Regions from separate parts of the Pseudoalteromonas sp. MMG024 genome, predicted to be linked through region 1. Evidence: predicted binding sites of a transcription regulator. Region 1 holds the regulator's gene; each other region holds the start of a gene.

Region 1 (3,215 bases):
AAAACTCAACTAACCAAGTAAAAACCATCATCAATACGCAAAATGAACAAGGCGGACAATGAGCACATTAATTGCCGAAAAGCTGGCTAAAAGTTACAAATCACGCCAAGTGGTAAAAAATGTTGGTTTAGAAGTGAAAGCTGGCAGCATTGTTGGTTTGCTTGGCCCTAACGGTGCCGGTAAAACTACGACCTTTTACATGATTGTTGGTTTAGTACCGAGCGACAATGGCGTTATTCGCATTGATGATAATGACATTACATTGCAACCAATGCATAGTCGCGCCCGTTTAGGTATAGGCTATTTACCGCAAGAATCGTCGATTTTTAGAAAGCTTACTGTGTATCAAAACATCATGGCGATTCTAGAAACACGCAAAGAACTTAATCGTGTGCAACGCGAAGAAGCGCTCGATGATTTATTAGAAGAATTTAACATTGGCCATATCCGAGATTCACAGGGTATGGCATTGTCGGGCGGTGAACGTCGTCGTGTGGAAATTGCGCGCGCATTAGCCGCAAACCCCAAATTTATCCTGTTAGATGAACCTTTTGCTGGTGTTGATCCTATTTCAGTGATAGATATAAAGAAAATAATTGAGCATTTGAAAAATCGCGGCATTGGCGTGTTAATAACAGACCACAACGTGCGTGAAACCTTAGATGTATGTGAAAAAGCCTACATTGTTTCTCACGGCGAATTAATCGCATCTGGCACGGCTGAAGACGTTTTAAACAACCAAAAAGTACGCGATGTATACCTAGGTGAACAATTCAGACTATAGTAATAGTTATAGGCCTTAACTTTGGAATTGAATTGTTAACTAGCGGCTTGAAATCGAAAGAAGGATTAGAATAACTACATGAAGCAATCTTTACAGCTTCGCCTTGGGCAGCAACTAACAATGACTCCACAATTGCAACAGGCTATTCGCTTGTTGCAGCTGAGTACGTTAGATTTGCAGCAAGAAATTCAAGAAGCGCTTGATGCCAATCCTTTACTTGAAGAAGACATTGACTACAGTGACGATAAACAAAACAACGAAAACACTGAGTCAAACAAAGACGAATCATTAAACGGCGATGATATTGAAGCAGCGCCAAGCCAAAGTGAAATTGAATCAAGCGACGCACTTAGCAACGAGAATATTTCTGAAGATTTAGCTATGGATGTGTCGTGGGATGATTATATCAGCGCCGCACCTGTTTCTGTCAGTAACGCCCCAGCTCCTGACAACGATACTGTATATCAAGGCTCTACCAGCGAATCATTGCAAGATTACTTGATGTGGCAATTACGCTTAACGCCGTTCAGCGACACCGACGAGATGATCGCAACCACAATTGTTGAAGCGGTAGACGATTCGGGTTATTTAACACAAAGTAGCGAAGAAATTTTAGAAGCGGTACAGCAATCTGACGACCAAGAACAAATTGAACTAGACGAAGTTGAAGCGGTACTTAAACGCGTTCAACTCTTTGATCCTGTTGGTATTGCTGCGCGTTCGTTACAAGAATGTTTATTGATCCAGCTCAATCAGTACGACAAAAATACCCCTTGGCTAAACGAAACAAAGAGCGTAATCTCAAACCATATGGAACTTTTAGGGTTACGTGATTATCGTACAATAATGAAGAAGGCTAAACTCAAGGAGCCTGAGTTAAAAGAAGTCTTAACATTAATACATAGCCTTAATCCAAAGCCAGCTGAAAGCATCATAAAAGAAGAACCTGAATACGTGGTTCCCGATGTTTCAGTAAAGAAAATTAAAGGACGCTGGCGCGTTGATTTAAACAACGATAGCATGCCAAAGATCCGCGTGAATGAACAATACGCTGCGCTTACTCGCTCGATGAAATCAAGCACTGACAGCCAGTTTATTCGCAACCATTTGCAAGAAGCAAAATGGTTTATTAAAAGCTTAGAAAGTCGCAATGATACTTTATTAAAAGTAGCCAATTGCATTGTTGAACAACAACAGGCATTCTTTGAATATGGTGACGAAGCAATGAAACCTATGGTTTTAAACGACGTTGCCGAAATGGTCGAGATGCATGAGTCGACTATCTCGCGTGTAACAACGCAAAAATACATGCATACACCACGTGGCATTTATGAGCTTAAATACTTTTTTTCAAGCCACGTTAGCACGGAAAATGGGGGTGAGTGTTCATCCACCGCGATTCGAGCACTGATCAAAAAGCTAGTTGCGGCGGAAAATCCTGCTAAACCATTAAGTGATAGCAAGATTACCGACTTACTAGCAGAACAAGGAATTAAAGTGGCGCGACGCACTATCGCAAAATACCGTGAGTCGCTATCCATACCACCGTCTAATCAGCGCAAGAGCCTGATCTAGACCAAATAGAAGGAAAATGCTTATGCAATTAAACTTAACAGGTCGTCACGTAGAAATTACTGATTCTTTAAGAGACTATGTCACTAACAAATTTGCAAAACTAGAGAGGCATTTTGATCATATAAATAACGTGCACGTTATTCTAGATATTGAAAAACTATCACAAAAAGCAGAAGCTACTATGCATGTTAACGGTGGCGAATTGTTTGCCTCTACCGAGCATCAAGATATGTATGCAGCAATCGATGGCCTGGTCGACAAACTAGACCGCCAAGTAATTAAGCACAAAGAGAAACTTTCTCGCCACTAAAATGAAATTAACCGATATTATTGCTGAGGACTGCGCTAAAACCGCGGTCCTTTTTAATAGCAAAAAAAGACTGTTTGAATTTATTAGCGACCTTGCCCATCAGCAAGCCCCTGATATTACTTCTCAAGAGTTTCTTGAAGCCTTACTGCAACGCGAAAAGCTAGGTAGCACGGGTATTGGTAAAGGCCTCGCCATTCCTCATGGCCGCATTGATGGCCTACAAAATACCATTGGCTTTTTAATTGTAAATCAGTCACCTATTCCGTTTGATGCCATTGACGATAAAGACGTTGATATTTTTATCGTACTGCTCATACCAGAACAAAAGTGCCAGCAACATTTGCAGACTTTAGCCACCATCGCTGATAAACTAAAAGATAAGCAGTTTTGCCGTCAACTACGTCACGCTGAAAATAATCATCAGCTATATCAAATCATTAGTAGTGAGGCGAGTTAACTAAGGGAGATGTAAGTGCAACTTATTTTAGTCAGTGGTCGTTCTGGTTCAGGAAAAACAGTCGCACTCAGAGTATTGGAAGATCTCGG
Region 2 (3,215 bases), on a different contig from region 1:
TCATCAATACCGACCCCTGTATCTTTCACTGTGATAAACAGTTCAGTATCACTGCGGTTTACCAACAAACTTACCTCGCCTTCTAAGGTAAACTTAAATGCATTACCGAGTAAGTTAAGCAAAACCTGCGACAAGCGCACACCATCAGTATTAATCTGCTCCGGCACGCCACCACCTAAAATAGCGTTAAAATGAATGCCTTTTTTAACTGCCTGAGTTTCAAATTGTTGGACTAAATTTTTAATCAGCTTATGCAAATTAACATTGCTATTCTCAAGGGCTAAGGTGCCTGATTCAATTTTGGCAAAATCTAAGGTATCGCTGATCACCCCTTGCAACAACTTGGCGCTATCTCGCATAAAATCGATTAATTCAAGCTGTTTTTCATTCGGCTGAGTATCTTCTAACAACTCTAAAATGCCTAAAATAGCATTCATTGGAGTACGAATTTCATGAGACATCACGGCTAAAAAGTGCGATTTTGCTTTATTGGCGCTCTCGGCTTTTTCTTTTGCAAGTTTTAGATCATATTCACGCTGTTTAGCAAAGCTAATGTCTTTTGCAATGCCTAAATACCCAGCAAAGCTGTTGTCTGCGTTAAACTTCGCTTTACCGCTAATTGACACCCAAACACGATGCCCCTGATTATCAATCGCTTCAAACTCGAATTCGTGAATTTCACTGTGCTGCCTTACAAGGTGTAAAAAATGCTCCCACTTTTTAAATTGCGTGCTTTCACTGTCGCTACGAATATTTAACGGGCTTTTGTGTAAAAAGTGTGAAAAATTGCTTGGTTTGGTTTGTTCTAAAAACGACAAATAGGTAAAGCACATGCTTTCATCAGTTTCCCAAAACCAGTCTGATGCGAGCTCTGCGTAGGCTTGAAAGCGCTGCTGACTTTGCGTTAACGCATAAGTGCGGTCTAACAACATTTGTGACATTTGATGCTGCTGATCAAGTTGTAAAAATGCTTGGCGAAACAAAGTATCGACTGCACTCAATGCATTTTCCATTTGCCCAATATCATCACCATCTTTAATAAACAGAACAAAAACACCTTTTCGTTCTGCAAAGTTATTAGCAACAAAAATAACGGTTTCGTGGCAGTGGCTAGGTAAAATCCAATCACTTGGGAGCTGGCAAATATTAACGGCGTAAACGTTACGCTCGAACGCCTTTTTAACAAAGGAGGGCTCAAGTAAGCACACACCACTTAATGGTTCATAGGTGCTGGTTAACGCACATAACTGGTTTGCGTCTTGGGTAAGTACCAAAATATCGCTAATTTCAGCAATTGGCTTTAAACCTAATTGCAGTTTCACTAATAATTCAGCTGCGTTTTTGCTGCTTAGTAGTTCGTTAACCACTCGCAGCATGTCGTTCGCATTTAGTCTTTCCATGACACCTCTTTAAAACAAATTAATTTGCTTAGTGTCTGTTGAGCTTCGCTGTTCTATTTTTGTTCTTTTTGAGCGTGCTTTTATCACGGCGCTCGATGTGTGGCCTAGCAATCTAAGCGAATATCGAGCAAAGCTAACGCGTCCTGCTCTCGCCCCTTACCTACATCCATGTAGGCAACAATGAGAAAAGTGCGCTCAAAAGAACCGTTCGGCAGCGCTTGATTGGGTTTTCTAATGTGTTATCGGCTGACTCACATAGAATAACTATACCACGCAGCCTCTGCCTTGTATAAAACTCAATCAAACTGCTGCAAAAACGAACTTGAAAGTTCAACAGACCCTTATGCTATTCAGTTTAGCGAAAGTACCTGCAAGCTGCATTGCAAAATGCAAATAAAGTCATATTTTCACCTATTTTTGACTGGTACATAACTTGTATCACTTTCTGTAGAGAATTTGGCGAGGGCGTATTATGAAAATTGTATGTATAGGTGGTGGTCATGGTCTTTCACAGGTGCTCGATGCGCTAAAAAATATGCCATGTGAACTCACAGCAATTGTAACTACAACTGACAACGGTGGAAGCACAGGACGACTGCGCCAAGACCCAAGCCAAATTGCCTTTGGTGATATTCGTCGCTGCGCTGAAACACTTGGCAACCCAGAAAATATGCTCACTATTCTGAGCGAACAACGTTTTGAACAAAACAACGACTTAAATGGTCACAGTTTTGGCAATATATTATTAAGCGCGCTAAGCCAAGTCACGCATAACACCAGCGACGCCATCAAGATTTTTTGTGCCATGCTGGGGGTAAAACACACTATTTTACCCATGGCTAATGGCCCTGTAGATTTAGTGGCGACAAGTGAAAGTGGCGAGCGTGTTTTTGGCGAGTGCCACATCGACGCGCTTTCAACCTTTCCTAAGCAATTAAGTTTGTCTAAAGCGGTTGTTGCCAACCAACAAGCGGTAGAGGCGATTCTTCACGCAGATTTAATTTTACTCGGCCCTGGTAGCTTATTAACAAGTGTTATGCCTCCGCTTTTACTGAGCGATATTCGTGACGCGTTAAGTCGCACTTCAGGCTGCCGAATTTTTATTGAAAATTTGGTACCTGAACACAGCGCTGTTGACTCAATTCCGGCAAATGAACAAGTAACGAAAGCCGTGGAAATTCTTGGTTATAAATTTTTTGATGTGTGTTTAACCCCAGACGCATTTGAAGCGATGGACTTAAGAGCAATCGAAAAAGAACAGCACAGTAGCACGCATAATAAGTCGCAGTTAAAACACATTATTGAGCAATTACTGCCCTATCAAGATGACACACAGCCGAACTACAGTATTAAAGTGCATTAGGAAATGGGTATTGCAGCCATGGTGGCACTGTGTATTTCGGGTAGTAATGCACGCTCAGCAAAAAAGGCAGTGTCGTTATTTTTGGCATGGGCCTCAAGGGTTTCTGCAAGGGCACCAAGTTGGTCTGCACCGTATGAACGAGCACAGCTTTTTAAACTGTGGCTAAAACGCACAGCGTCGTTATCGAGGGTTGTAACTGCCATAATCTGTTCGGTGAGTTTGGTTGCTTCACTTTTAAAAACAGCGAAAAGTTGGCCTAAAACATCTTTACCAACGTCGGCTTCAAGTTGTTTTACAGTTGTTTGATTAAACATAGCATTCCTTATTGGGGAGGTATTTATGCGAAATCTTGTGCTCTTCTTAGATTCTAGCCTATTTGGCGGCATTGAATCGCATATTGTTGAATTAGTGAAACTAATGCAGCGTAACAACGTACCTGTGTCAGTACTGTT
Region 3 (3,215 bases), on a different contig from region 1:
GTGTGCTAAACAGTTATGAAAGTTACAAAATAGACGAAAGAATGCGGCTTTCATAACACATCAGCACTTATAAGCAGCCTATGATCATTAGGCTTCAAAATGCCGTTCTAATTTAGAAAGCATTTTATGTTTTGAAAAATAGCGCCTTTTGGCGATATTTTTATATGTATCAGAATTCAAAACTACTTTTGATATAGGGTAACTACCACAGCGCCACCTAAGCCAACATTATGCTGCAACGCAAGCCTTGCGCCCTCAACCTGCCTTTGGCCTGCTTGGCCGCGTAAATGCCAGCTTAATTCAACACATTGCGCTATGCCTGTTGCACCAATGGGATGACCTTTTGACATCAAACCACCGGATGGTCCAATCACAAACTTACCGCCGTAAGTATTATCACCGTCTGAAATCAGCTTAATTGCTTCGCCTTCTTCACATAATCCTAGCGCTTCATAATTAATTACTTCATTGGTGGTAAAGCAGTCATGTAATTCCACTACGTCAACATCTTTAGGTGAAACACCCGCTAGGTTAAAGGCTTTATAGGCAGCGCGTTTGGTCATACCGGCACCCACCGAAAGAATAGGGTCGTGCCATGACTCTTCAGTGTCGGTTGCCATTGCTTGGCCAATAATTTTCACCCCCTGTGTAATATTGTGTTTTTTAGCAAAAGCGTCGCTACACAGAATTGCGGCGGCAGCGCCACAGGTAGGCGGGCATGCCATAGTGCGCGTCATATAATCATCAAAAATTATTCTGTCATTAAGCACACTTTCTACGGTGAGTGGCGTAGAAAATAATGAATAAGGGTTATGTATGGCGTGGCTTCGTGATTTTACGGCGACTTTTGCATAAAGCTCGCTGCTTACATTATATTTTTCCATGTAATGTTTACCGGCTGCACCAAATGCGCGAAGAGCAATAGGCGCTTTTGCAATACCAAATTTATCATATACCGCGTTAGCTCTATCAAATGGGTTTTCTCTGTCAGACCAATGTGACCCTAACGCACCGGGTTGCATTTCCTCAAAGCCAAACGCAACAACACATTCAACCTCGCCAGATAAAATTGCTTGCCTCGCAGCATAAAGCGCCGTAGACCCACTTGAGCAATTATTATTAACATTAATGATAGGAATACCGGTTTGAGCAACATCATAAAATGCATGTTGCCCACAGGTGCTATCGCCGTAAATATAAGCGGCATATCCTTGTTCTATTTGGCTTACGTTAATTCCAGCGTCTGTGAGCGCCAGTCGAATAGCGTTTGCAGCCATTACACGGTACGGCTCTTGTTGGCCCGGTTTACAAAACTGTGTCATACCAACGCCAGCAATGATTACATTTTTCATTTTCAGCCTATTGTTTTTATTTTCTGAAATTTAATACCAGTTGAGAGGTGATTTAAACCTTAACGCGAAAGCCCAACTTTTAACACTTTGTTTGTGTAATAGAACACATAAACGGTAAAAATAACGCACTTGAAGGAATATAAAACCATGTTCTCGTCCTTTGTTGAGTTACATAGCAAAACCCAAAAGTGCTAGTCTGCGTTGGCACATTCCTTGACTCATTAATAAATAGCTTATTAAAACGTTCAAAGGATGCATTAATATGGTGCAAGCACTCTCAGCCAAGTTTCTGACTAAATTTATAGAAAAACACTCGCTTTCTCAGGAAGTTAAAAAAACCATTAAAACTTGGTATGCACCAATCGCTGAGCAAATTGCACTGCACCAAAATAGAACAAAGCAAACATTGGTAATTGGTATTAACGGGTGTCAGGGATCGGGAAAAAGCACGCTAACGGATTTTTTGAATCAATATTTACGCATGTATTTTGGCTTAAATGTAGTGTCGATTTCGCTCGATGATTATTACTTATCAGCATCTGAACGCGAAGAACTGGCAACAAACATTCATCCATTACTTGGTACACGTGGTGTTCCCGGTACCCACAAAATAGAACAGCTAGATCATGACTTAGCAGCGCTTACGCGCAAAACGCTTAAACGCCCATTATTTATTCGCCGATTTAATAAAGCCACAGATAACCCATTTCCAGCCGACAAATGGACAAAAATTTCATCGCCTCCAGATGTGATTATTTTAGAAGGGTGGTGCGTAGGGCTTAACGCAGAGCCACAAAGCGCGCTTTTAACACCCATAAATCAGCTTGAACATACTGAAGACCAAAATGGCACATGGCGAAATTACGTTAATAATCAACTAAGTGGCCCGTATCAAAAAGTATTTCAGCGAATAGACCGCTGGATTATGCTAAAAGCTCCCAGTTTTGATGTGGTGGCCAAATGGCGTAAAGAGCAAGAAACCAAACTACGCCAATCCCAAACCGTACTCGCAAACAACAAAATAATGAGCGAACAAGAAATTGATCGCTTCGTACTGTTTTTTGAAAGGCTTACACGCATTGGTTTAGCAGAGTTTAGTGAAAATACAGATATTACCCTGCACCTAAATGAAGTGCGCAAAATTGTTGACGTAACCGGGCGTTTTAAACAGTTATGCTTTCCTGAAAAGCTCGCAATATTTACCGATCTTGATGGTACCTTGCTCGACCATTACAGCTATGAATTTCAACCTGCAAAAGTCAGTGTGTTTTTGTGCCATGAGCTCGATTTTCCAATTATTCCCTGCACCAGTAAAACCTATAAAGAAACAGTGGCCATTCGTGGTCAATTGGGGCTGGCCACACCCTTTGTAGTAGAAAATGGCGCAGCGATATTTTTGCCAAAAAAATGGTTAAAAGAGAATATGATCACACCAACGAACTTGGTTGAGTTTGGTGAATTTTACATAAAAGAGTTTGGCCAACCACGCAGCTTTTGGTTAAGCCAACTTAAACAGCATGCCAGCGACTTAGCACACCTTTACAAAGGTTTTTCGCAAATGAGCAATAGCCAATTAGCCGAGCTTACAGGCCTAAGCGAAAAAGACGCTGAAAAAGCCAAACTACGCCACTACTCAGAGCCACTTCATTGGCTTGGTGATGCCTGTCAAAAAAAGGCATTTATAAAACGCATGCGCGAAAACGGCACAACCATTATTGAAGGCGGGCGATTTTTGCATGTGTGTGGCGACGAAAGCAAAGGCGTTGCGCTTGAATGGTTGTTTAACCAAATAAAGCACGAACTGCCCGGAGGCTGGCTCAGTGTGGCGCTTGGCGACAGCGAAAACGACAGCGCCATGTTAGA
Region 4 (3,215 bases), on a different contig from region 1:
TTGCAATACGGTGTTGGTTCAGAGGGCTCATATAAAGGCGATGCGAAGTCAGATCAGTCAAATAGTCTAAACGGTAATATTTCAGTTAATGTGATGCGTGTATTACCAAACGGTAATTTAGTTATTCGCGGTGAAAAGTGGCTTACGCTTAATACCGGTGAAGAATTTATTCGCTTAGAAGGCATCGTTCGTCCGAAGGATGTTAGTGCTGACAATATGGTGATGTCTACCCGTATTGCAAACGCACGTATTCAGTACTCTGGTAAAGGGGCACTGGCAGATGCACAAGAAGCAGGCTGGTTAGCGCAGTTCTTCTTAAGCCCATTAAACCCTTTTTAGGAGGTCGCATGCGTAATTTTGCTATTGGTTTTATCGCGCTTCTTAGTCTTTTTAGTTTCCCAACAACAGCAGAACGCATTAAAGATGTGACCGTTGTTGAAGGGGTGCGTAGTAACCAGCTTGTTGGTTATGGTTTAGTTGTTGGTTTGCCTGGCACAGGCGAAAAAAGTAGCTTTACCGAGCAAAGTTTTAAAGCCATGCTCAGCAGTTTTGGTATCACTTTACCTGCAAACTTAAAGCCTAAGATTAAGAATGTCGCAGCAGTAGCTGTACATGCTGATTTACCGCCTTTCGTGAAACCGGGCCAAACAATCGATGTTACTGTATCGTCAATTGGTAGCGCATTAAGCTTGCGCGGTGGTACATTAATTCAAACCTTTCTAAAGGGCGTTGATGGCAACGTGTATGCAATTGCACAAGGCAGCATGGTGGTTAGCGGATTAGGCGCCGAAGGTGCTGATGGCAGTAAAGTATTAGTAAATACACCAACTGTGGGCCGTGTTCCAAATGGAGCGATTGTCGAACGTGCGGTCGCATCGCCGTTTAACCAAGGTGATCACATTACATTTAATCTGCACCGCCCTGATTTCTCTACTGCAAAAGCCTTGTCTGACACGATAAACGATTTAGTAGGTCCCAATACAGCCACAGCGATGGACGCAGCGTCGGTTAAAGTGTTAGCACCACGCGATCCAGCGCAGCGCGTAGCTTACCTTGCTACTTTAGAAAACCTTGAATTCGAACCAGCTGATAACAGCGCAAAAATTATCGTTAATTCGCGTACAGGCACTATCGTGATTGGTAAAAATGTCACTTTAGAGCCCGCTGCAATCACCCATGGTGGATTGACTGTCACGATTGCAGAGCAGCAAAACGTTAATCAACCCAACGCACTTGCTGGTGGGCAAACGGTTGTTACCGAGCAAAGCATTATCGATGTAGCCCGCGATGATACTCGTGCCTTTGTGTTTGACCCGGGTGCGAGTTTAGATGATCTCGTGCGAGCGATTAACGAAGTCGGCGCAGCGCCAGGTGATTTAATGGCAATACTTGAAGCGCTGAAAGAGGCGGGCGCAATAAGTGGCCAGCTAATCGTTATTTAAGTTTAAAGATTGTTACTAAAGCCCTGCATTGCAGGGCTTTTTTGTTTAGCGTTCTAGTTTGGTTTCTTTGGCTTGATTTTTGCATTGAATTATTAGTTTATTTCGTAGCCAATTTATTGAATGAGAGCTGACTTATGGATGGTAACAACATAAATCATCAACAAAGTTTCTTTGACTTGAGTAACTTAGATTCTTTACGTCAAGAAGCGCTGCAAGGCGATCCTGATAAAAAGGCGCTTAAGCAAGTTGCAGCTCAGTTTGAATCTATTTTTACCCAAATGCTATTTAAAAGTATGCGTAAAGCCAATGAAGCATTTGAAGACGAAGATAGCCCGTTTAATGAAAGCAGCGTTAAATTTTATCGTGATATGCACGATCAGCAGCTTTCTATGGAGCTTTCACAAAGTGGAGCATTAGGGCTTGCCGATATTATTGTCCAGCAACTTTCACCAACGCCAGGAAAATACACCCCTGCAAGTTTGTTTTCATCAAGCCAAATTGCGCCAATGCAAAAGCCTTCATTGAATACCGCAAATACAGATTCACCACAACAGATAAATACAACAGGTGAAGGTACTGCCTTTGAAAATGAGCAGTCGTTTGTTTCTGAGCTTTGGCAGCACGCTAAAAACGCAGCTGAAAAAATAGGGTTAAGTCCAGCTGTTATGTTAGCGCAATCAGCGCTTGAAACAGGCTGGGGAAAACATGTGATTACTAAAAGTGATGGGCAAAGCTCAAATAATTTTTTCAATATTAAAGCTGATCGTGCATGGCAAGGTGATAAAACCGCGAAAGCTTCGCTTGAATTTGAACAAGGCGTTGCCGTTAAAAAACAATCTAATTTTAGAGCGTATAACAGCATTGCCGAAAGTTTTGATGATTTTGTGAATTTTTTACAGCAAAACCCACGCTATCAGTCAGCGCTAAAAATAACATCAAACCCATCTCAGTACCTCGATGAATTACAAAAAGCAGGGTATGCAACTGACCCTAATTATGCAGATAAAATAAAAGACGTGTTAAAGCGCAGTGAATTTACGCAAGCACTCGATGCTGTCGCTTCAGGAATAAATGTAAAAGATATGATGAAAAGTTCGATAACAAGTTTAGGAGGCACTAACTAATGTCTTTTAATCTACTTAATATTGCAAACTCAGGTGTACGTGCAAGCTCAGAGTTACTTCAAACTACCAGTAAAAACATTACCAACGTCAATACCGAAGGTTATGTTCGAGAGCGCACAGAACATAGAACACTGTTCGATAATCAAGTTGGACTTGGGCAAACTTTCCGCTTAGTGAATAGTTTTGCGCAAGAGCAGCTTAATCGCGATATTTCCAATGCGGCTTTTTACAACCAAATTGTTAGCGAGTCCGCGCGAGTAGATAGCCTATTTGCTGAAGAGTCTAATAGTCTCGGAACGAGCATAAACTCGTTGTTTGGCTCGTTACAAGATAGTTTAAACCAACCATCGTCTAGTGTTAGTCGCTCCCTGTTTTTTAGTAATGCCCAAGGTTACATCGATCAGCTTAACCGATTATCGGGTATCGTTTTTGATCAAAAAACCATCGTTAACGATCAGCTCGAAATCTATGCGAATGAAGCTAATTCACTTATCACTAAGATTAGCGAGCTAAACTTATCAATTGCTTCTGGAACATCGGGGCCTGATGGCAGTGCTCTAAATGGCACTATCAATCAGCGTGATTTGGCAATTAAAGAGCTATCTGAATACATCGACATTGAAACACTTGATGGTCCAAATGGTGAAAA

Evidence for each region. The regulator sigma-54, encoded in region 1, starts transcription at its own class of promoters, with help from an activator protein. The targets are predictions, from matches to a motif close to GTTGGCACGNNNNTNGNNT.
Region 2: the regulator sigma-54 is predicted to act here: its motif matches at 1,515-1,533, upstream of L1068_RS11650 (PAS domain-containing sensor histidine kinase).
Region 3: the regulator sigma-54 is predicted to act here: its motif matches at 1,553-1,571, upstream of L1068_RS05795 (HAD-IIB family hydrolase).
Region 4: the regulator sigma-54 is predicted to act here: its motif matches at 1,509-1,527, upstream of flgJ (flagellar assembly peptidoglycan hydrolase FlgJ).

What each region holds. Positions count from the first base shown of each region.
Region 1 covers NZ_JAKFZO010000005.1:160,058-163,272, reverse strand. Annotated here, with positions in the region: gene lptA (lipopolysaccharide transport periplasmic protein LptA) at 1-62, shown strand, start outside; gene lptB (LPS export ABC transporter ATP-binding protein) at 59-784, shown strand; gene L1068_RS06560 (RNA polymerase factor sigma-54) at 863-2,359, shown strand; gene hpf (ribosome hibernation promoting factor) at 2,382-2,669, shown strand; gene ptsN (PTS IIA-like nitrogen regulatory protein PtsN) at 2,671-3,126, shown strand; gene rapZ (RNase adapter RapZ) at 3,142-3,215, shown strand, end outside.
Region 2 covers NZ_JAKFZO010000010.1:145,023-148,237, reverse strand. Annotated here, with positions in the region: gene L1068_RS11650 (PAS domain-containing sensor histidine kinase) at 1-1,400, opposite strand, end outside; gene L1068_RS11645 (gluconeogenesis factor YvcK family protein) at 1,873-2,763, shown strand; gene L1068_RS11640 (Hpt domain-containing protein) at 2,760-3,077, opposite strand; gene L1068_RS11635 (glycosyltransferase family 4 protein) at 3,103-3,215, shown strand, end outside.
Region 3 covers NZ_JAKFZO010000004.1:253,074-256,288, reverse strand. Annotated here, with positions in the region: gene L1068_RS05800 (lipid-transfer protein) at 183-1,352, opposite strand; gene L1068_RS05795 (HAD-IIB family hydrolase) at 1,615-3,215, shown strand, end outside.
Region 4 covers NZ_JAKFZO010000008.1:88,886-92,100, forward strand. Annotated here, with positions in the region: gene flgH (flagellar basal body L-ring protein FlgH) at 1-339, shown strand, start outside; gene L1068_RS09390 (flagellar basal body P-ring protein FlgI) at 348-1,442, shown strand; gene flgJ (flagellar assembly peptidoglycan hydrolase FlgJ) at 1,577-2,566, shown strand; gene flgK (flagellar hook-associated protein FlgK) at 2,566-3,215, shown strand, end outside.